3 regions of the Allobosea sp. PAMC 26642 genome follow, and region 3 is predicted to be linked to each of the others. Evidence: predicted binding sites of a transcription regulator. Region 3 holds the regulator's gene; each other region holds the start of a gene.

Region 1 (7,770 bases), 2.7 Mb from region 3:
CGATGAAGGCGCAGGCGGCCAGCTCGGTCGCGCGCCACGCTATCGCCGAGGCGAGCCGGCGCAATGCCGAGGCCCTGACCGCCATGGGCATGGCGGAGGCCTTTGAGCGCAAATGGCGGCAGGCCGACCGACACCATGTCCAGAACTGGCTGGCGGGGGCCGACGCGACAAGTGGCATCGGCTCCCTCGCAAAAGTGCTCCGGATGGCACTGCAATCGGCGGTGCTCGGGCTGGGCGCCTATCTCTCGCTGCGGGGCGAGATTTCGGGCGGAGCCATGATCGCCGCCTCGATCATGGCCTCGCGCGCACTCGCGCCGATCGAGGTCGCGATCGCGCATTGGAGGGGCTTCGCGGCGGCCCGCCAGGGCAAGGCGCGGCTAAAGCAGGTGCTCGACTCTTCCGCCTTCCTGTCGCTGCCACGAACGGAGCTGCCCAGACCTGAACGTGGCCTCTCTGCCGAAGCGCTTGTCGTCGCCGCGCCCGGCCGCCAGATGCCCATCCTGCACGGTGTCTCGCTCCAGCTGGAGGCCGGCCAGGGCGTCGGCATCATCGGGCCCAGCGCGTCGGGCAAGTCGACGCTGGTGCGCACCCTCGTCGGTGCCTGGCATCCGCTCAAGGGCGAGGTCAGGCTCGACGGCGCGGCGCTCAGTCAATGGGAGCCGCGAGCGCTCGGCCACCATATCGGCTATCTTCCGCAGGACATCGAGCTGTTCGATGGCAGTGTCGCCGACAATATCGCGCGCTTCCAGCCGGACGTCTCGGACGACACCATCGTCGCCGCGGCGAAGGCGGCCGGCGCTCATGATTTGATCGTCAAGCTCGAGAACGGATACGAGACGATGATCGGCGAGGGCGGCGCGGCGCTGTCGGGCGGCCAGCGCCAGCGCATCGGGCTGGCACGCGCGCTTTATGGCGACCCCTTTCTGGTCGTCCTCGACGAACCCAATTCCAACCTGGACCATGACGGCGACGAGGCGCTGACGATGGCGATCAGGAGCGTGCGCAGCCGCGGCGGCATCGTCGTCGTCGTGACGCATCGCCAGACCGCGATCGCCGGCGTCGATCACATCGCGATGATGGCCGATGGCCGCATCACTGCTTTCGGATCCAAGGAGGAGATCCTGCAGAAGGTGTTGCGCCAGGGTGGTCTGCCGGGGATCCAGCGCCAGGCCGTGGCATCATGACGAAAAAGCCGGACCTCATCGACGACGAACCCGCGTTCGGACGGACCCTCGTTCGATTGACACTGGCGGGTTGTGCGGGCGTCTTCATCTTCGCCGGCACCATCGGTGTCTGGGCGGTCGCGGCGACCTTGTCGGGCGCCGTCGTCGCGCCGGGCCAGTTCGTCGTCGACGGCAACGTCAAGAAGGTCCAGCACCAGACCGGCGGCATCGTCGGCGAATTGAAGGTCCGTGACGGCGACCGGGTCGAACAGGATCAGGTTCTCATCCGGCTCGACGACACGGTCACGCGTGCCAATTTGCAGGTCGTGGTCAACCAGCTCGATGAGTTCGCGGCCAGGCGACCGCGCCTCCAGGCCGAACGCGATCGCAGGGACGAGATCATCATCGCGCCCGCGCTGGCGCGTCGTCTCGCCGAGCCGGACATCGCCGAACTCGTCTCATCCGAGCAGGCGCTGTTTTCGGCGCGGCGTGCCGCGCGGGACGGCCAGAAGGCCCAGCTCGCCAAGCGCATCGGCCAGCTCAGGGACGAGATCGCCGGCCTCACGGCACAGCAGGCGGCACGCGACCGCCAGGCCGTGCTGATCGAGGAGGAACTGCTCGGCGTGCGCGACCTCTACGCCCGCAACCTCGTCGCCCTGACTCGCAAGAGCGCGCTCGAACGCGAAGCGGCGAGTCTGGACGGACATAAGGGCCAATTGATCGCGGCCCTGGCTCAGGCGCAGGGAAAGATCGCGGAGACCGAGCTCCAGATCATCCAGATCGACGATGCGCTGCGCGAAGAGGTGGCGAAGGAACTTCGCGAAGTCCAGGGCAAGACGGCCGAGCTGATCGAGCGCAAGGTCGCGGCCGAAGACCAGCTCAAGCGCATCGAAATCCGCGCCCCTAGCGCCGGCTTCGTGCATCAGCTCGCCGTTCACACGGTCGGCGGCGTGATCACGCCGGCCGAACCCGCCATGCTGATCGTGCCCGCCGAGGACGACTTCCAGATCGAGGCGCGGATCAATCCTCCCGACATCGATCAGATCGGGCTCGGCCAACACGCCCAGATCCGCATCCACGCCTTCAACCAGCGCACAACGCCCGAGCTGGCGGGCACCGTCACGCGCATCTCGGCCGACACCAGCCGCGACCCGCAGACGGCGGCGACCTTCTACACCATCCGCGTCTCGGTCCCGGCGGAAGAACGCGCCCGTCTCGCGCCGAACCGCATCGCGGCCGGCATGCAGGCCGAGATCTTCGTCAGAACCGAGGACCGCACCCCGCTCGAATTCGTCATCAAGCCGCTCAAGGACCAGATCGCCAAGGCGTTTCGGGAAAGATGACCCAAGAACGGCAATTTGCTGGAGCATTTGGCGTTCAGGTTGAGTGTTATCCGGCGTCTACCAGGTAGCTTCGCCATTCGGTTCATAAGATGCCACGACGTTGTGTTGCTCATCTGACTTAGGTGCCATTGCAGTGGATCTGCGTCGAAATGGCTGTACCGATCGTCGTTTTGACGTCAGCATGTCCGAGGGGGCGTCCTGCTATCGTGAGACCCATGCCGGCTGCGGCGCCATGGCTCGCGTACGTGTGACGCAAGTCGTGATACGCACGCCGCTCAGATCAGCTGTTCTCTTAACGAGCGCCCAAGGGCTCTTGAGGTCGCTACGCGCCTACGCTGGAACATCGCCTGCGGATCATCATTGCCTTGGCCGGTGGAAGGGCGGACTCGCCTTTACGGATCGATGAGTTTAAATAAGAACAAATAGCGAACATTGGTCTTGTCCACATGCCCTCGAACAACAAGCTCCTGGCCGATCTGCGATGCAGCCTTGCCGAGGCTGCGCTGCGCTCCGGGCGTGCCGTTGGGGCGCAGGTGACGTTTGGCGCCTCGGTTCTCGACATGCCGCTCGGCGGCGGCATCGCGCGCGCTGCTCTGCATGAGGTTTATGCGGGAGGTACGCCCGACCTTGCCGCCGCGACCGGGTTTTCCGTGGGGCTGGGGATCAGGGCCGCTCAGAACCGCCCGATCCTGTGGGTCAGGCAGGATTTTCTCGATGCCGAGACGGGGCGCCTGCATCCGCCCGGGCTTATCGGACTCGGTCTCGATCCCTCCCGCATCCTGCTGGTGCGCGCGCGAGATGCGGCGGGCGTGCTGCGAGCCGGAGCCGAGGCTGCGCGTTGTTCGGCGCTGGGGGCGGTGCTGATCGAGCTTTGGGGCGAGCCGCGTCTGCTCGATCTGACAGCCAGCCGCCGGCTGGCGCTGGCGGCTGAGGCCTCCGGCGTTACGACGGTGCTGCTGAGGGCTTCATCCGGACGGCAGGCCAGCGCCGCCAACACCCGCTGGCAAGTTGCGGCCCTGCCATCGCGGGCCCTGGAGGCCAATGCACCGGGCGATCCGGCTTTCAAAATCAGGCTGCTGCGCCATCGCGGCGGCGTCAGTGAGCGTGAGTGGCGTGTGGAGTGGTGCCGTGACCGACAATCCTTCCAGGAGCAACCCGCCTTTCCCGAAAGAGCCGCAAGCCCGAAGAGACCTGCCCATGTCCCGCCGTTATCTGGCTTTGTGGTTTCCTTTCCTGCCGACCGACCGGCTGAAGAGGCAATGCGGAGCAATGGGCTCCGTCAGGCCGGGTGAGGCACCGCGAGTCGTGGTCGAGACTCAAAACAACGCATTGCGCCTCGTCGATTGCGACGCGAACGCCGTTCGGCTGGGTCTTGCGCGCGGATTGACGCTGGCCGATGCGCGCGCCCGAATTCCCGATCTCGTCGCGGTCGATGCGGACCGCCACGCCGATCAGCGCCTGATCGATCGGCTTGCAGCTTTCTGCGACCGTTTCACGCCGCTGGTCGCGCTCGATCCGCCTCACGGCCTAGTGCTCGACATCACCGGATGCGCCCATCTCTTCGGTGGTGAGGCGCCTCTGTTGGCGTTGATCGCCGGGTATCTGCGCCGGGGTGGCCTCGCTCATCGAGCCGCCATCATGAGCACGCCCGAGGCTGCCCACGCGCTCTCGCGATTCGGAGCGGGCGGCATCGTTCCCGTAGTCGAGGATGAGACCGTGATCCGTCCACTGCCGGCCGCTGCGCTGGAGATCAGCGCAGAGACTGTCATCGCCTTGTCCCGCGCCGGGCTGAAAACCGTGGGCGATCTGGCCGATCGTCCGTCGAGCGCGCTGTCGGCCCGCTTCGGCGAGGATCTGGCGGTCCGGCTCCGGCGGACGCTGGGCCGGGAGGATGCGCGCATCACGCCGCTGCGACCGCCGCCGGCCTGCATGGTCGAGCGGCATTTCACCGAGCCGCTGCTGGATATGGCGGGGCTGGAGGAGGTCGTGGTGCGGCTGATCACGGATGCCGGCCGCGTACTTGAACAGCGCGGCGAAGGCGGGCGGGCCTTCGAGTTCAGCTTTTTCCGCAGCGATGGCGCAGTTCGGCGGCTCAAGGTCGAGACGGGCCGGCCGTCGCGGGACGCAAAAGCCTTGTTGCGGATCTATCGCGAGCGCATCGAGACGTTGTCGGACCCGCTCGACCCCGGTTTCGGCTTCGACGCCATCCGCCTCGGCGTCCCGATCTGCGAACCCTTGAACACCCATCAGCCGAGCCTCGATGGCCATGCCGTGGAGGACGACGCGGTCGCCGATCTGGTCGACCGGCTGGTTGCCCGGTTCGGCCGCGACCGTGTGCTGCACTTCGTTGCGCAGGACAGCCACGATCCACGCCGCGAGGCAAAGGCTGTCCCGGTCGCTGCGCCGCTTGCTGCCAGGATCGCCTGGCCTGCGCCGGAGCCGAGCGGACCACCCTCGCGCCCGCTCCAGCTGTTCGAGCCACCGCAGCCGATCGAAACCCTGGCGCAGGTGCCCGATGGCCCGCCGCTGCGCTTTCGTTGGAGGCGCGTTTTGCACGAGATCGCCCGCGCCGAAGGTCCCGAGCGGATCGCGCCGGAATGGTGGCGCGATGGCCCTGCAGAGCCGACGCGCGATTATTACCGTGTCGAGGATGCGCTGGGCCGCCGGTTCTGGCTGTTCCGGGCGGGACTCTATGAGCGGGATGAAGGACCACCGCGCTGGTTCCTGCATGGGCTGTTCGCATGACGAGCTATGCCGAACTGGCAGCCGCGACCAATTTTTCCTTCCTGCGCGCCGCCTCGCCGGGGCCGAACCTGGTCCTGACGGCGCTGCTGCTCGGCCATGCTGGACTGGGCATCGCCGACCGCAACACGATGGCGGGTGTGGTCAGGGCCTGGAGCGCCCTGAAGGAGTTGCGCGAGCATGGCCTGCCCGCACCCGAAAAGATCCGCGAGGGCGGCAGCCCCGGCGAATATCTCTGGCTGGAGAACCCGGCCTTCGCCGATCTGCCCTTCACGCCCGAACATCTCAAGGCGATGGCGCAAGCCTTCAAACTCGTCACCGGCACCCGGTTGGTCTTTGCCGACGGCACGCCCGACATCGTCGTCTATCCGGCCAATCGGACGGGCTGGGGCCGGCTTTGCAGCCTGCTCAGCCATGGCAACCTCAAGCCAGGGGTGAAGAAGGGCGAATGCCGTCTCATCCTCGACGATCTGCTTACCGACGCGCGTGATCTCCTGCTCGTTCTGATGCCGGCGCGCAGCCTCGACGACCTGCCGGCGCTTCTTGCCCGGCTCGACGAGGCCGCTCCCGGCGCTATCTGGCTCGGGGCCGCCATGCATCGACGCGGCGACGATCGCCGCCGCCTTGCGCGCCTGAAGGCGATCGCGGCCGCGACCCGCACGCCGCTGCTGGCGACCAACGACGTTCTCTATGATGCGCCCGAACAGCGCGACCTTCAGGATCTGCTGACCTGCATCCGCGAGGGCACGACCATCGATCGGGCCGGCCGCCTTCTCGAGGCCAATGCCGAGCGCCATCTCAAGACGTCACAGGAAATGGCCAGGCTTTTTCACGATGCGCCAGAGGCGATCGAGGAAACCGGCCATCTGCTCGGCCGGATCGATTTTGATCTTGGCGAACTGACCTACGAATACCCCGACGAGCCGGTGCCGCCCGGCTGGGAAGCTCAAAGCTGGCTCGAGGAACTGGTCAGGCGTCGCGGCGAAATCCGCTATCCGCTGGGTGTGCCAGACGAGGTGCGGAGTCTGCTCGACAAGGAACTCGCGCTGATCGCCAAGCTCAACTATGCGCGCTATTTCCTGACCATTCGTCAGATCGTCGAATTCGCCGACAGCCGTGGCATTCTTTGCCAAGGGCGCGGCTCGGCGGCCAACTCCGCCGTCTGCTATGTGCTCGGCATCACGGCGGTCGACCCCGCCGAGGGAAATCTGCTGTTCGAGCGCTTCCTCTCCGAGGAGCGCCGCGAGCCGCCCGATATCGACGTCGATTTCGAGCATGAGCGGCGCGAGGAGGTGATCCAGTGGATCTACGAAAAATATAAGCGCCATCGGGCCGGCATCGCCGCAACCGTGATCCGCTACCGGCCGCGCAGCGCCATCCGCGACATCGGCAAGGCGCTGGGGCTGACCGAGGATGTCACAGCGCGGATCGCCTCGACGCAATGGGGCAGTTGGGGCACCGGGATCGGTGATGCTCATATCCGTCAGGCCGGGCTCGATCCGGCAAATCCGACGATCCGCCGCGCCGTCGATTTCGCCATCCGCCTGCTCGGCTTCCCCCGCCACCTTTCGCAGCATGTCGGCGGGTTCGTGCTGGCGCGTAACCGGCTCGACGAGATGGTCCCGATCGGCAATGCCGCGATGGCCGACCGTACCTTCATCGAATGGGACAAGGACGACATCGACGCGCTCCAACTGATGAAGGTCGACGTGCTGGCGCTGGGCATGCTGACCTGCATCCGAAAGGCCTTCGACCTGCTGCGCGAGCATGAGGGCAAGGATCTTGGGCTGGCCGATATCGGGGCCGATGACGGGCCGACCTACGACATGCTCTGCGAGGGCAAGTCGCTCGGCGTCTTCCAGGTCGAGAGCCGGGCGCAGATGAACATGCTGCCCAGGCTAAGGCCGCGCATCTTCTACGATCTCGTCATCCAGGTCGCCATTGTCAGGCCGGGGCCGATCCAGGGCGACATGGTGCATCCTTATCTGCGGCGCCGGGCCGGGTTGGAGGAGGTCAGCTATCCTGCGCCATTGCCCGATCAGGGTCCTGCCAACGAACTATTCGAAGTCCTGAACAAGACCAAGGGCGTGCCGCTTTTCCAGGAGCAGGCGATGAAGCTCGCCATGGTCGCGGCGAAATTCACCGACATCGAGGCCAACGGCCTGCGCAAGGCGATGGCGACCTTTCGCAATGACGGCACCATCGGCAATTACGAGCACCTGATGGTCGAGCGCATGGTCACGCGCGGCTATGAACGCGCCTTCGCCCAGCGTTGTTTCGACCAGATCAAGGGGTTCGGCAGCTACGGCTTTCCCGAGAGCCACGCCGCCTCCTTCGCCAAGCTGGTCTACATCTCGTCCTGGCTGAAGAAGCACCATCCGGCGGCCTTCGCCTGCGCGCTGCTGAACTCGCAGCCGATGGGATTTTACGCGCCGGCGCAGATCGTGCGGGAGGCGGGTGAGAATGGCGGCGTGGAGGCGCGCGCAATCGACGTAAATGCCAGCGATTGGGACAATGCGCTG
Region 2 (7,770 bases), 890 kb from region 3:
TGGCCGAGACCGTCGCAGGCCGGGCAGGCGCCGAACGGGTTGTTGAAGGAGAACAGCCGGGGCTCGATCTCGGCGATGGTGAAGCCCGAGACCGGGCAGGCGAACTTGGCCGAGAAGGTGATGCGGCGGGCCTCGCCGTTCTCAAGCTTCTCGTCGGCATATTCGAACACGGCGATGCCGTCGGCGAGTTCCAGCGCCTGCTCCAGCGAATCCGCCAGCCGCGCGCCGAGGTCCGGCCGGATCACGATCCGGTCCACCACCACGTCGATGTCGTGCTTGAACTTCTTGTCGAGCGTCGGCGCGTCGGAGATCTCGAAGAACTCGCCATTGACCTTGACGCGCTGGAAGCCGCGCTTCAGCCACTCGGCCATCTCCTTGCGGAACTCGCCCTTGCGGCCGCGCACGACGGGCGCCAGCAGATAGCCGCGCGTCTTCTCCGGTAGTTCGGTCAGCCGGTCGACCATCTGCGACACGGTCTGGCTCTCGATCGGCAGGCCGGTCGCGGGCGAATAGGGGATGCCGGTGCGCGCCCAGAGCAGGCGCATATAGTCGTGGATCTCGGTGACGGTGCCGACCGTCGAGCGCGGGTTCTTCGACGTCGTCTTCTGCTCGATCGAGATCGCCGGGGAGAGCCCGTCGATCTGGTCGACATCGGGCTTCGACATCATCTCCAGGAACTGGCGGGCATAGGCCGAGAGCGACTCGACATAGCGCCGCTGCCCCTCGGCATAGATCGTGTCGAACGCCAGCGACGATTTGCCCGAGCCCGACAACCCGGTGAACACGACGAGCTTGTCGCGCGGAATCGCGAGATCGATATTCTTGAGATTATGCTCGCGCGCGCCGCGCACCGAGATGACCCGCGAATCCGTCTTGCGGCTCTCGTCGAACATCGCCTCCAGCGAGGCGGTCTGGTCGGCGAGCGAGTCCTTGCCGACAGGGGACGGCTTGCCGACGGAAGAAGACTTGCGGGCCATGAGGGCGTCCGGTTTTTTGGTGAGCGCTACAGATAGGGCAAATGCCGGGCCATGCCAGTGGCACGCCTGCGCGGCCCGGCATGTCTAGCATGCAGCCCCGCGCGCCGATGCGCCCGTGCTGACAGCTCCTGTCAGGAGCTTCGCCCGGCCCCGGCGAAAAAACATGCCCCCATGCGCCATCGCGGCTGGCATGCTGCCGTTTTTGGGTGCATTTCGAGCCGGCGCATCGCATTCGCCGTGACGAGCCGGCCGAGCCCGAAGCCGGCCCGGCCGCAACATGAAGTTCGCCCGATGAACATCAACAGCCCGGTCGGCCTGTCCCAGCGCGCGGCGATCCCCGTTCTGGTCGCGCTCGGTACGACGCATCTCCTGAACGACATGCTGCAATCGCTGATCCCGGCGATCTATCCGATCATCAAGACGGCCTATGGGCTGGATTTCGGCCAGATCGGCCTGATCACCCTGACCTTCCAGATCACCGCCTCGCTGTTCCAGCCGGCTGTCGGCCACTACACCGACCGCAACCCGATGCCCTATTCGATGGTCGTCGGCATGGGCTTCACGCTGGTGGGCCTGATCGGGCTGGCCTATGCCGGCAGCTACGGGCTGCTGCTCGCTTCGGCGGCTTGCGTCGGCCTCGGCTCGTCGATCTTCCACCCCGAGGCGACTCGCATGGCGCGCCATGCCTCGGGTGGCCAGCACGGGCTGGCGCAGGGCATCTTCCAGGTCGGCGGGCAGACCGGCGGCGCGCTCGGACCGCTGCTGGCCGCTTTCATCATCGTGCCGCGCGGCCAGTCCAGCCTGGCCTGGTTTTCCGCGGCGGCCCTTGTCGCCATGATGCTGATGGTCTGGACGATAGGGCGCTACACCAGCCTGCAGCGGGCGCAGGCCGCCGCGCCCGTCGCCAAGACTTCGGGCTCGGGCCCGCTCGGCGCGGTGCGACCGGTCACGGGCATCGCCCTGACGGTCGCCATCCTCGTCATCCTGCTGTTCTCGAAGAACGCCTATTCGCAGAGCTTCAGCTCGTTCTACACCTTTTACCTGATCGGCAAGTTCGGCGTCTCGGTGCAGACCTCGCAGATCATGCTGTTCCTGTTCCTGGCCTCGTCGGCGGCGGGCGCGCTCGGCGGCGGCATCCTCGGCGACAGGATCGGCCGCAACAAGATCATCTGGTTTTCGATCCTCGGCGCACTGCCCTTCACGCTGATGCTGCCTTACGCCGACCTGTTCTGGACGGGCGTGCTGACGATCGTCATCAACCTGATCATGTCGAGCGCCTTCGCCGCCATCCTGATCTACGCGATGGAGCTGATGCCGGGCCGTATCGGCCTCATCGGCGGCCTGTTCTACGGGCTGTCCTTCGGGCTGGGCGGTGTCGCCGCCGCCATGCTGGGCGAACTCGCCGACCGCATCGGCATCGACGCGGTCTATCGCGTCTGCTCCTTCCTGCCCGCCATCGGCCTGCTCGCCTGGTTCCTGCCGAAGCTGCAATCGGACGGGCCGAAAGTGGCCGGGCATTAACTTGTCTCGACTTTGGCGCTAATCGCCAAAGCACTGCGTCATCCCGGACAAGCGGCGCAGCCGCGCAGATCCGGGATCCATCGTAGGGCAAGGCCATGCTCTATGATGGATCCCGGCACTCCGCTGCGCTCCGGCCAGGATGACGGGGTTGCGGTGTTGCGGGGTGAGCGCCAAGCGGCTCCTACATCCACATTCGCCCCAGCGGCGAATCAGATTTCAGGGGACAACCGCTGATTCTATGCTTGAACAAAACGGGAACATCGTTGATAGTGACGGCACGGATCGGTAGGGTCCGGCTCCGGTGACAAGCCGGTCTTCAGATGTGCGCAGGAAATGGAGCCTCTCATGGCTGGTAGCGTCAATAAGGTCATCATCGTCGGCAATCTGGGCAAGGATCCCGAAGTCCGGCGGCTGAATTCCGGCGAGCCGGTCGTCTCGCTGCGCATCGCGACCTCCGAGAACTGGCGCGACAAGCAGTCGGGCGAGCGCAAGGAGAAGACCGAATGGCATCAGGTGGTGATCTTCAATGAGAACCTGGCCAAGGTCGCCGAGCAATATCTGAAGAAGGGCTCGAAGGTTTATATCGAGGGCCAGCTCCAGACCCGCAAATGGCAGGACCAGTCCGGCGTCGAGAAATACACCACCGAGATCGTGCTGCAGCGCTATCGCGGCGAGCTGACGCTGCTCGACAGCCGCGGGCAGGGCGGTTCCGACGAGTATGGCGAAGGCGGCGGGGCGATGGAGGATCGCTCCGGCGGCGGCTCCTTCGGCCGCTCGGGTCCGATGGGCGGTGGCGGTAGCGCCCCGCGCCAGCCGGCGATGGCAGGCGGCGGCGGTGGCGGTCGCTCCTCGTCGACCCATCTCGACGACGACATCCCGTTCTAGGCTCGCAAGGCCGGTCGAGCGAAAGCGCGCTATCGGCGTGATTCAAAGCCGTGTCGAACGGGGGATCGCTCCGTAAGACACGGCTTTTCGTTGTTCTGCCTGCATCGTCGGCGACACTTGGCATGCACCTTGCGATCCGTCGCCCGGCCGGCAGCTCCGGCGACGGGCTTATGCAGGGAGGCGATCATGACCACGCGGCGTCGATTTCTTCAGCTCGGTGCGGCGGCGCTGAGCCTTCCTGCGCCCTCGATCGTACAGGCAGCGGACAATCGCCTGCTCAAATTCGTGCCGCAGGCCGATCTCGCCGTCATCGATCCGATCTGGACGACGGCGACCGTGACGCGCAACCACGCCTTCATGGTCTACGATACGCTGTTTGGGCAGGATGAGAGCTACAAGGCCCAGCCGCAGATGGCCGAAGGTGCGACGGCGGATGCCGACGGCAAGGTCTGGACCATCAGGCTGCGCGAAGGTCTGAAGTTCCACGACGGTTCGCCCGTCCTGGCGAGGGATTGTGTCGCCAGCATTCAGCGCTGGGGCAAGCGCGATTCCTTCGGCCAAACGCTGATGGCCGTGACGGACGAACTCGCCGCCGTCGACGACAGGACGCTGCGCTTCCGCCTGAAGAAGCCGTTTCCGCTGCTGCCCGACGCTCTCGCCAAGATGACCGCCTTCATGCCGGTGATCATGCCCGAGCGGCTGGCCGTGACCGATGCCTTCACGCAGGTGACGGAGGTCGTGGGCAGCGGGCCGTTCCGCTTCGTCGCCTCGGAGCGGCTGTCCGGCAGCCGTGTCGTCTACGAGAAGTTCGCTGACTATGTGCCGCGCGCCGATGGCAGGCCCGGCCGGACGGCAGGTCCGAAGATCGTGAATTTCGATCGCGTCGAATGGCATACGATGCCCGATCCCGCGACCGCCGCGGCGGCGCTCCAGAACGGCGAGGTCGATTGGGTCGAGCAGCCGCTGCCCGACATCCTGCCGCTGCTGGCAAAGAATCCGAAGATCGAGGTCGTGGTCAAGGAAACCACCGGCGCGGTCGCGATCATGCGGATGAACCATCTGCATCCGCCCTTCGACAACCCGGCGATCAGGCGCGCGGTGCTGCTGGCGATCGATCAGGCCGAGTTCATGGCCGCTGTCGGCGGGCCGGACCAGTCGCTGTGGCGGACGGGTGTCGGCGTGTTCCCGCCGGGGACCCCGATGGCGAGCGATGCGGGGATGGAGGTCCTCAACAGCCCGCGCGATATCGGCAAAGTCAAGCAGGCGCTGGCCGCGGCCGGCTACAAGGGCGAGAAGGTCGTCCTGCTCGGTGTGACAGACCTCGCCAATCTCAAGGCCGAATGCGAGGTCGCCGGCGAGATGCTCAAGCGCATCGGCATGAATGTCGATTATCAGACCATGGATTGGGGTACGGTCGTCGCGCGCCGCGCCAAGAAGGAGCCGCCGGAGCAGGGCGGCTGGAACTGCTTCTTCACCGGCTGGAACGGCCTCGACATGTTCGACCCCATCGGCCATCTCTCGCTGCGGGGCAACGGCGCTGCGGCATGGCCGGGCTGGCCGGTGGCGCCCAGGATCGAAGCCCTGCGCGACGCCTGGATGGAGGCGCCCGATCTTGCCGCTCAACAGAAGGTCGCCGCCGACATCCAGCGGCAGGTCTTCGAGGACGTGCCCTACGCCCCGCTCGGTCAGTATTTCCAGCCGACCGCCTTCCTGCGCACGCTGGAGGGCGTCCTTCCGAGTTTCCCGACCTTCTGGAACGTCAGGCGGGCCTGAGTTCGCGCAAAAGCTTCGGAACGGCGGCCGGGCTGCGGCGACGCGTGAGAGCGGTCGTTCACCCGGCCGCCGCCTGCTCGAGCGTGGCGATGTCGATCTTGGTCATCTGCATCATCGCCTGCATGACCCGGCCAGCCTTGTCGGGATCGGAATCGGAGAGAAGCGTCAGCAGCCGGTCGGGAACGATCTGCCAGGACAGGCCGAACTTGTCCTTGAGCCAGGAGCACTGGTCGTAGCGGCCGCCTTCGCCGAGTCTGTCCCAGAAATAATCGACCTCGTCCTGCGAGTCGCAGTGCACGACAAGCGAGATCGCTTCGGTGAATGTGTGATGCGGCCCGCCGTTCAGCGCGGTGAACTGCAGGCCTTCGAGCTCGAACGAAGCGGTCAGGACGCTGCCCTTTGGGCCCGGTCCGGCATCGCCGCAGCGCAGGACGGCACCTGCCTTGGCATTCCTGAACACCGACAGGTAGAAGGCGATCGCCTCCTCGGCCTGATCGTCGAACCACAGGAACAGCGTGATCTTCTGCACTCGCATCGCATGCCTCCTCGCGCTGAAAGCCGGGTTGGGATCGAGATCATAAACCGGGCAATAGTTAACTAATAAGTTAACTATTGCGGGATTGGATCGCCTGTCAAGCGTGCCGGGTCCGGCGGCCGTCGGCGCCATGCAGTACGGGCATCGCAGCCGCACCCGCGTCGTCCTTGCTCCGGCCACGCTTCCTCGCGAAGCTTGCGCCATCATGAGCAGCATCGATCAAACCCTCTCCGCCTTGTCCGTCTGGCTCGCTCTGGAGAGCCCGACCCATCATCTGCCCGGCGTCAACGGCATGATGGACCTCGTCGCTGCGGAGGTTGAAGGCCTGCCGATCGCGGTCGAGCGCATTCCCGGCCGCGACGGCCTCGGCGACAGTCTCGTGCTGCGGGCGGGGCTCGACACTGGCGAGCCGGGCATCGCGGTGATGTCGCATCTCGATACGGTCCACCCGGTCGGCACCAGCGCCCGCGACCTGGCGGTGCGCGTCGAGGGCGACAGGCTCTACGGCCCCGGCGTCTACGACATGAAGGGCGGCGCCTGGCTCGCGCTGCAGGCCTTCAAGGACGTGGCGCTGGCGGGCCAGGCGAGGCGGCCGATCACCTTCCTGTTCACGCCCGACGAGGAGATCGGCTCGCCGACGACGCGCGGCCTCATCGAGCAGATCGGCCGCTCCTCGGCGGCCGTGCTGGTTACCGAGCCGGCGCGCGAGGGCGGCAAGATCGTCACGGCCCGCAAGGGCGTCGGCCGTTTCGACGTCAGGATCGAGGGCCGGCCGGCCCATTCCGGCTCGCGCCACGCCGATGGCCGCAGCGCCATCCGCGAGGCGGCCCACCAGATCCTGGCGATCGAGGCGATGACGGATTACGCCGCCGGCATCACCACCTCCGTCGCTTTGGTCGGCGGCGGCACGGCGGCCAACGTCATCCCCCAGCACGCCTGGTTCAGCGTCGATCTGCGCGTCACGAGCCTGGCCGACGGGGTGATGATGGAGAGCCGCATCCTGAGCCTGACGGCGCGCGATCCCGATGTCACGATCAAGATCTCGGGCGGCATGAATCGACCGCCCTATGAGAAGAGCACTGTCGTCGCCGCGCTGTTCGAGACCGCCCGCGGCGTCGCCGCCGGGATCGGTTTCGACTTGCAGGACTGCGCCATGACCGGCGGCGGCTCCGACGGCAACTTCACCGCCGCGCTCGGCGTGCCGACGCTCGACGGCCTCGGCATCGACGGCGATGGCGCCCATACGCTTCAGGAATACGGCCTGATCTCCTCGATCGCCCCGCGCCGGGCGCTAATTCAGGGGCTGCTTGAGACGGTCTGAGATTGATCGAGGAACCCCAGCAGGGAACCCTCTCCCGGAGGGAGAGGGCAGGGTGAGGGGAAGGCCATCGCCCACTGCTGCTATGACGTGCCCGACAGCGCGGTCGCGTTCTCGCCTTGCTGGATATCCGGCCGTCACCTCACCACTGCCCCTCTCCTTGCAGGAGAGGGGTTCCTCGCGCCGGACTCTCTTGAGTTGAACGCTTCCGTTCGTCACAAAAATCCGCTCTGATCTGCCCAAGGCCGCATGACGGCCGTCTTGGGAAGGATGCAGGGCATGAAGACTTTGATCGCGGCGGCCGTGGGTGCCGCCTGCATGGTGATGGCAGGCCTGACGATGACGGAAACCGCGGCAGCACAGGACCTCATGGTCGAGAAGAAAGTCTTCGAGCTGCCGAGCTACACCACGCAGGGCGGCCGGACTCTCAAGAACGTCAAGGTCGGCTGGGAGAGCTACGGCACGCTCAACGCCGACAAATCGAACGCGATCCTGATCTGCCATTTCTTCTCCGGAAATTCGCACGCGGCCGGAAAATATGCGGCCGCGGACGCAGCGCCCGGCTATTGGGACGCCATCGTCGGCCCCGGCAAGGCGATCGATACCAACAGGTACTTCGTCCTGTCCTCGGACACGCTGGTCAACCTCAACACCGGCGACCCCAAGACCACGACGACCGGCCCCGCCTCGCTCGATCCCGACACCGGCAAACCTTATGCGCTCGATTTCCCGGTCGTGACGGTCGGCGATTTCGTCAACGT
Region 3 (7,770 bases):
CGCGATCCCGGAAGCCGATGGCCTGCCGCCGATGTCGGCCGGCGTCTTCGGCTATCTCGGTTACGACATGGTGCGGCTGATGGAGCGGCTGCCGGCGGCCAAGGAGAGCGGGACCGGCGTGCCCGACGCCATCCTGGTCCGGCCGACGCTGATGGTGGTGTTCGATTCGGTGCGCGACGAGATCCATGTCGTGACCCCGGTGCGCCACCAGCCCGGCGTCACGGCGCGCGCCGCCCATGAGCGGGCGCTGGAGCGGCTCGACGCGGTGATCCTGGCGCTGGAGGGGCCCCTGCCCCCGGATGCGGCGATCGACATCGCCAACCTGCCGGAGCCGGCGATCGTCTCCAATACGAGCGAGGACGAATTCCACGCGATGGTCGCCACCGCGCAGGACTATATCCGCGCCGGTGACATCTTCCAGGTCGTGCTGTCGCAGCGCTTCGAGGCGCCCTTCGCGCTGCCGCCCTTTGCGCTCTACCGGGCGCTGCGGCGGGTCAATCCAGCGCCCTTTCTCTGCTACCTCGACTTCCGCGATTTCCAGATCGTCTGTTCCAGCCCCGAGATCCTGGTGCGGCTGCGCGACGAGACCGTCACGATCCGGCCGATCGCCGGGACGCGCCGGCGCGGCGCCACGACCGTCGAGGACGAGGCGCTGGCGCTGGAGCTGCTGGCCGACCCGAAAGAGCGTGCCGAGCACCTGATGCTGCTCGATCTCGGCCGCAACGATGTCGGCCGCGTCGCGCAGATCGGCACCGTCAAGGTCACGGACTCCTTCTTCGTCGAGCGCTACAGCCAGGTTATGCACATCGTCTCGAATGTCGAGGGGACGATCGACCCGCAGCATGACGCGCTCGCTGCTCTTTCGGCAGGCTTCCCGGCAGGCACGGTCTCCGGCGCGCCCAAGGTGCGGGCGATGGAAATCATCGACGAGCTGGAGCGCGATGCGCGCGGCGCCTATGGCGGCTGCATCGGCTATTTCGGCGCGAACGGCGAGATGGATACCTGCATCGTGCTGCGCACCGCCGTGGTCAAGGACGGGCGCATGCATGTCCAGGCCGGCGCCGGCATCGTCTACGATTCCAACCCGGCCTCCGAGCAGGCCGAATGCGTCAACAAGGCCAAGGCGCTGTTCAAGGCGGCGGAAGAGGCGATCCGGTTCGCGGCGAGGGTCGGGCGGGGGCAGTGACAGGTCACCCTTGGCCCTCCTCCTGAGGATCCGCGAAGCGGCGTCTCGACGGATGGCTCCAGAAGTCGCTGCCATCGCGAACTGGAGCATCCTTCGAGACACGCCTGCGGCGCTCCTCAGGATGAGGGCTGTGGGTGGAACTTGACCGCGCCGCCCCCAACCGTGCATGACCGGAGCCCAAAATCACGGCTCAGTCCATGCGCATCCTGCTGATCGACAATTACGACAGCTTCACCTGGAACCTCGTCCACCTGATCGGTGGGCTGGGGGCGCAGGTCGTCGTGCGCCGCAACGATGCGATCTCCGTCGACGAGGCGCTTGGCGACGCGCATGATGCGATCGTGCTGTCGCCCGGCCCCTGCACGCCCAACGAGGCCGGCATCTGCCTCGATGTCGTGCGCGAGGGCGCAAGCCAGGTGCCGATCTTCGGCGTCTGCCTCGGCCTGCAAGCCATCGGCCAGGCCTTCGGCGGCAATGTGGTGCGTGCGCCTGTGCCGATGCACGGCAAGGTCTCGGCCATCGGCCACCAGTCGCGTGGGCTGTTTTTCGGCATCAACGGGCCGATCCAGGCGACGCGCTATCATTCGCTCGTCGTCGCGCGCGAGACCTGCCCGACCGATCTCGAGATCGAAGCCTCGACCGAAGACGGGCTGATCATGGCGCTGTCGCACCGCCATCTGCCGGTGCATGGCGTGCAGTTCCACCCCGAAAGCATCGCTTCGGAGCATGGCGCGACGATCCTGCGCAATTTCCTCGACATGGCGGAGCGATGGCCGCGCCAGCGCGCAAACTCCGACGCCGCCCTGATCCAGACAGCCTGATCGACAGAGTTCCCATGGACGATTTCAAACCCTTCATCGCCAAGGTCGCGACCGGCGCCACGCTGTCGCGCGACGAGGCCCGCGGCGCTTTCGATGCCATGCTGTCGGGCGAGGTCACCAACGCCCAGGCGGCAGCCTTCCTGATGGCGCTGCGCGTGCGCGGCGAAACCGTCGAGGAGATCACCGGCGCGGTCAGCGCCATGCGCGGCAAGATGCTGAGGGTGTCGGCCCCAGCCGAGGCCATCGACATCGTCGGGACCGGCGGGGATGCCTCGGGCTCCTATAATGTCTCGACGCTGGCGGCGATCATCACGGCCGCGTGCGGCGTGCCGGTGGCCAAGCACGGCAACCGGGCCGCCTCCTCGCGCTCGGGTGCGGCCGACGTGCTGACGGCGCTCGGGGTCAAGGTTGGACTCGCGCCGGCCGCGACCGAGCACTGTATCGCCGAGGCCGGCGTCGGCTTCATGTTCGCGCCGACGCACCATGCCTCGATGCGCCATGTCGCGCCGGTGCGCACCGAACTCGGCACGCGCACGATCTTCAACCTGCTCGGCCCACTCTCCAACCCGGCCGGTGTGAAGACGCAGCTCGTCGGCGCCTTCTCCGAGACCTGGCTGGAGCCGATGGTCAAGGTGCTGGCCTCGCTCGGCTCGACGCGGATCTGGGCCGTGCACGGCTCCGATGGGCTCGACGAGATCACCACGACCGGGCCGACGCGCGTCGTTTCGCTCGACAGCGGCAAGATCGAGAGCTTTTCGATCAGCCCCGACGATGTCGGGTTGATGCGGGCGAAGCCCGAGGATCTGCGGGGCGGCGAGCCGGAGCAGAATGCGGCAGCGCTGCGCGCCGTGCTCGATGGGCAGAAAACGCCGTTCCGCGACATCGCCGCGTTCAATGCGGCTGCGGCGCTCGTCGTCGCCGGGCGGGCGGGCGATCTGCGCGACGGGCTGAGGCAGGCCGAGAGCGCGATCGATTCCGGCAAGGCGAAGGCGACGCTCTCGGCCCTCGTCGCAAGCTCGAACGCGTGAGGCGGCGATGACCGACATCCTCGCGAAGATTGAGGCCTATAAGCGCCAGGAGATCGCGGCTGCGAAGTTTGCGGTCCCGCAGGCGCAGATCGAACGGCTTGCCCGCGACGCCTCGCCGCCGCGCGGCTTCACGGACGCGCTGACCGCCAAACACGCGCGAGGCAAGCCGGCCTTGATCGCCGAGATCAAGAAGGCGAGCCCGTCCAAGGGCTTGATTCGCTCCGATTTTGATCCGCCAGCGCTGGCGAAAGCCTATGCCAAGGGCGGGGCGGCCTGCCTCTCCGTGCTGACCGACGCACCCTCCTTCCAGGGGCGGCCGGAATTCCTGATGCAGGCGCGCGAGGCCTCGGGCCTGCCGGTGCTGCGCAAGGATTTTCTCTACGATCCCTATCAGGTCTTCGAGGCGCGGGCCTGGGAAGCAGACTGCATCCTGATCATCATGGCAGGTGTCGACGATGCCACCGCGCGGGCGCTGGCCGAGACGGCGGCGGCGCTGGGCATGGACGTGCTGGTCGAGGTCCATGACGAAGCCGAGCTGGAGCGCGCGCTGCCGCTCGGCTGCCGCCTGCTCGGCATCAACAACCGCGATCTACGCAGCTTTGCCGTCGATCTCGCGGTGACAGAACGGCTGGCGCCACGCGTGCCGGCCGACCGGATCATCGTCGGCGAAAGCGGTATCTTCGAGCCGACGGATGTGACCCGACTGAAGCGCTGCGGCGTCGAGACGATCCTGGTGGGTGAAAGCCTGATGCGCCAGGCCGATGTCGCGGCGGCAACGCGCGTTCTTCTGGGCGCACCCGGCACGGAGGCCGCGGCGTGAGCCGGCTCAGCCATCTCGACGCCCAGGGACAGGCGCATATGGTCGATGTCGGCGACAAGGCCGAGACCACGCGCATCGCGGTGGCCGAGGGCTGCGTCGTGATGCAGCCGGAGACGCTGGCGATCGTGCGGGCCGGCGACGCGAAGAAGGGCGACGTGCTCGGCACGGCGCGGCTCGCGGGCATCATGGCGGCCAAGCGGACGCATGAGCTGATCCCGCTCTGCCACCCGCTGCTGATCAGCAAGATCGCGGTGGATCTCGCGATCGACGAGGCGCTTCCCGGCGTCCGCGTGAAGGCCGAGGTCAAGATGCGGGGCCAGACCGGGGTCGAGATGGAGGCGCTGACGGCTGTGAGCGTCGCCTGCCTGACGGTCTACGACATGGTCAAGGCGGTCGATCGCGGGATGCGGATCGAGGACATCCGGGTGCTGCACAAATCAGGCGGGGCATCGGGGATCTACGAAGCGGAGACGACGGCGTGAGCCTGACCCCGGTCCCGGTCGCGCTGAAGGCGCTGCTCGACAGCGTACCGGGAACGACGGTGGCGGAAACGCTGCCGCTTGCCCAATGCGCCGGCCGCGTTCTGGCAGGCGATGTCGCGGCGCTGCGGACACAGCCGCCCTTTGCCAATTCGGCGATGGACGGATACGCAGTGCGTGCCGACGATCTGTCGTCGGCAAAAGAGTTGCGGGTCATCGGCGAATCGGCGGCCGGGCGGGCATTTGCGGGGAGCCTCGCTGCAGGCCAGGCCGTACGGATTTTCACGGGCGCGCCGATGCCCGATGGTGCGGATACGATCCTGATCCAGGAGAATGCCGGGGGTGTCGGCGGCCCGGTCATCCGGGTGCTGGAGGCTGCCGCGAAGGGCCGCTTCGTGCGGCCGGCGGGGCTGGATTTCAGCGAAGGCGAGGTTCTGCTCAAGGCCGGACGCCGGCTCGACAGCGCCTCGCTGGGGCTGGCGGCTGCAATGGGGCATCCGTCGTTGTCGGTGCGGCGCCGTCCGCTTGTGGCTATCCTGGCGACCGGGGACGAGCTCGTCTTGCCGGGCGAGCCCGTTGGGCCCGACCAGATCGTCGCTTCGAACAGTTTTTCGCTCGCGGCGATCGTCGAGCAGGCCGGTGGCCAGGCGCTCGATCTCGGCATCGCGCGCGACGACCATGACGATCTCGCTGCGAAGATCGGCAAGGCGAAGACTGCCGGCGCCGATGTGGTGATCACGCTGGGCGGAGCCTCCGTCGGCGCGCATGATCTCGTGCAGGAGGCGCTGAAGCGCCAGGGCATGGCGCTCGGCTTCTGGAAGATCGCGATGCGGCCCGGCAAGCCGATGATGATGGGCCGGCTCGGCCAGATGGTGGCCGTCGGCCTGCCCGGCAACCCGGTGTCCTCGATCGTCTGCGGGCATCTTTTCGTCACCCCGCTGATCGAGGCGCTGCTTGGGATACCTGATCCAGCCAGAGACCGCAGCGAGCCGGGGATTCTCGAAATTGATATGCCGGCTAACGATGAGCGTGAGGACTATCTTCGCGCCGAACTGGCGCTGACTATCGACGGCTGGCAGGTCACGCCGTTTGCTAAGCAGGATTCATCCATGCTGGGCATTCTCGCCCGCGCCGACGCGCTGGCGATCAGGCCTGTCTTTGCTGAGCCGGCAAATAAGGGCGAGCGCTGCCGCTTTATCCGTCTGCGCTGAGGATTGCCGGAGAGCGGATCGGTAAGACATGCCAGCAATTCGCCGTCCGTTGCTTGCGGAACACAACGCGAACCTGTATGGTGTTCGTGATTTGTTTCGATTCTGCGCCGTTGGGCGCCGGCGGGGACCATGCTGACACGCAAACAGTTCGAACTGCTTCGCTTCATCCAGGAACGCCTGCGCGAAAGCGGCGTGCCTCCCTCCTTCGACGAGATGAAGGACGCGCTCGATCTCAAGTCTAAATCCGGTATCCACCGCCTGATCATAGCGCTGGAGGAACGGGGCTTCATCAGACGGCTTCCGAACCGGGCGCGAGCTTTGGAGGTGATCAAGCTGCCCGACGGTGTGGGTGGGGCACCGGCCCCACGCGGCCGTTTCAGCCCCTCGATCGTTCAGGGCGGGCTCGGCAAGGGCCGGCCGGTGACGGCGCAGGCAGATGACGACGCACGCGGCACGATTACGATTCCCGTCATGGGCAGGATCGCCGCCGGCACGCCGATCTCGGCGATCCAGAGCCGCAGCCACAATGTCGCGATGCCGGCCGACATGCTGGGCGCCGGCGAGCATTACGCTCTGGAAGTGCGCGGCGATTCGATGGTCGAGGCCGGAATTCTGGACGGCGACACGGTCGTCATCCGCAGGCAGGACACCGCGAATACGGGCGACATCATCGTCGCCCTGATCGACGACGAGGAAGCGACGCTGAAGCGGCTGCGCAAGCGCGGGTCCTCGATCGCGCTGGAGGCGGCCAATCCCGCCTATGAGACGCGCGTGCTGGGTCCCGACCGGGTCAAGATCCAGGGCCGGCTCGTCAACCTGATGCGGCGCTACTGATGCGGATCGAGGTCCGCTGCGTCGGCCATGTCCGTTGCCGGACGTAGCGGAGGCGAGTCTGTAAGTGCAGGGGCTGCTGCTGGCGGTGGTCTTCGATTCCAGGGACGCTGGCTGTCGTTGCGCTCCGCGGTCAGGGTGCGCCAGCCGTCGCCTGAGCTGACGAGAGCGGTCGCGCCATTGCGGCCGAGCGCAAGCCGGTCGATCAGCCTGGCCTGGCATGGCGCCGACCAGGGGATGGGCGTGATCACAAGATCGGCCCGGCGGCAATCCTCGACGATCGCCAGCCGGTCGCGGGCATAGGCGATCTTGCGGCCGGCGGCGGTCGTGACGACGCAACCGAGGCCGTCGCAGTCCGCGCCCTGTCGCAGGCTTTCGTCCTGCGGTAGGCGGCCGTCGCCATCGGCAGTGAGCCATTGCTGCAGGACGAAGGCGCTGGGCTTGCCGGCCAGCACGAGCCGGCCCTCGGTGCCGCGCACCAAGACGCCGGAGCCGTCGCGTTCGATCAGGATGTCGGGCCTGTCTGGTTTGGCCGCGGCCGCTACGCCGATGAACAAGGGTATGACGGCCAGAAGCCGCAGTTTCGTTGTCCAGAGCGTGGCCCAAAGCAGTGCCACGGCGAAGCCAATCAGAGCCGCTTGCCCGAAGGCCGGCATCACCAGCGTCGAGTGGTCGATCGTCGCGACCCAGTGCGCGAGCCTCAGGACCCAGTCGGAGGCGATGCCCATCAGCCGCCAGGCCGGCCAGTCGAGCCCGAACGGATAGGCCAGCACGCCGAAAACAGCAGCCGGCATCACGATCAGCGAGACGAAGGGCAAGGCGAGCGCGTTGCCGAGCAGCCCGAAGGGGTTGAAGGTCTGGAAGTGATAGGCACTGAGGGGCGCGGTTGCCGCCGTCGCGAGCAAGGTCGTGATGATGATGCCGGAACTGGCGATCCAGAGCGGCTGGAGCGGCCATGGGAGTCGGATCGGAGGCTCGGCTCGTCCGCGTGCTTCCCAGCGTTCGGCGAAGGCGATCAGGGCGGCGACCGCGCCGAAGGACATCTGGAAGCTGGGTCCGAGCAGGGCCTCGGGCTCGCGCAGCAATACGATCACGGCGGCGATCGCCAGGTTGCGCATACTGAGCGCGGGGCGATCGACGAGGATCGCGCCGAGCATGACGAGCGTCATGATCAGCGAGCGCACGGTCGCCACCTCCGCTCCCGAGAACACGCAGTAGGCGGTCGCGCCGGCCATGGCGACGAGGGCGGCGAGTTTCTTGACCGGAAGATGCAAGGCCAGCGTCTGCGACAGGGCCAGCGAGGCGCGCACGAGCCAGAAGATCGTGCCAGCAGCAAGCACCATGTGCAGCCCGGAGATCGAGACGATGTGGTAGATGCCGGCGGCACGCAGATC

What was found. Region 3 encodes LexA, which represses DNA repair genes until DNA is damaged. Its sites were predicted from a motif close to TGTTCNNNNTGTGTTCNG; they were not measured.
Region 1: the regulator LexA is predicted to act here: its motif matches at 2,921-2,938, upstream of AXW83_RS20935 (ImuA family protein).
Region 2: the regulator LexA is predicted to act here: its motif matches at 2,741-2,758, upstream of ssb (single-stranded DNA-binding protein).

What each region holds. Positions count from the first base shown of each region.
Region 1 covers NZ_CP014301.1:4,362,974-4,370,743, reverse strand. Annotated here, with positions in the region: gene AXW83_RS20945 (type I secretion system permease/ATPase) at 1-1,184, shown strand, start outside; gene AXW83_RS20940 (HlyD family type I secretion periplasmic adaptor subunit) at 1,181-2,506, shown strand; gene AXW83_RS20935 (ImuA family protein) at 2,953-3,798, shown strand; gene AXW83_RS20930 (Y-family DNA polymerase) at 3,812-5,251, shown strand; gene AXW83_RS20925 (error-prone DNA polymerase) at 5,248-7,770, shown strand, end outside.
Region 2 covers NZ_CP014301.1:636,721-644,490, forward strand. Annotated here, with positions in the region: gene uvrA (excinuclease ABC subunit UvrA) at 1-893, opposite strand, end outside; gene AXW83_RS03070 (MFS transporter) at 1,269-2,498, shown strand; gene ssb (single-stranded DNA-binding protein) at 2,844-3,383, shown strand; gene AXW83_RS03080 (ABC transporter substrate-binding protein) at 3,570-5,156, shown strand; gene AXW83_RS03085 (VOC family protein) at 5,215-5,685, opposite strand; gene AXW83_RS03090 (M20 family metallopeptidase) at 5,897-7,012, shown strand; gene AXW83_RS03095 (E22 family MetX-like putative esterase) at 7,289-7,770, shown strand, end outside.
Region 3 covers NZ_CP014301.1:1,529,054-1,536,823, reverse strand. Annotated here, with positions in the region: gene trpE (anthranilate synthase component I) at 1-1,186, shown strand, start outside; gene AXW83_RS07185 (anthranilate synthase component II) at 1,384-2,007, shown strand; gene trpD (anthranilate phosphoribosyltransferase) at 2,022-3,035, shown strand; gene trpC (indole-3-glycerol phosphate synthase TrpC) at 3,043-3,855, shown strand; gene moaC (cyclic pyranopterin monophosphate synthase MoaC) at 3,852-4,337, shown strand; gene AXW83_RS07165 (molybdopterin molybdotransferase MoeA) at 4,334-5,545, shown strand; gene lexA (transcriptional repressor LexA) at 5,675-6,379, shown strand; gene AXW83_RS07155 (ComEC/Rec2 family competence protein) at 6,373-7,770, opposite strand, start outside.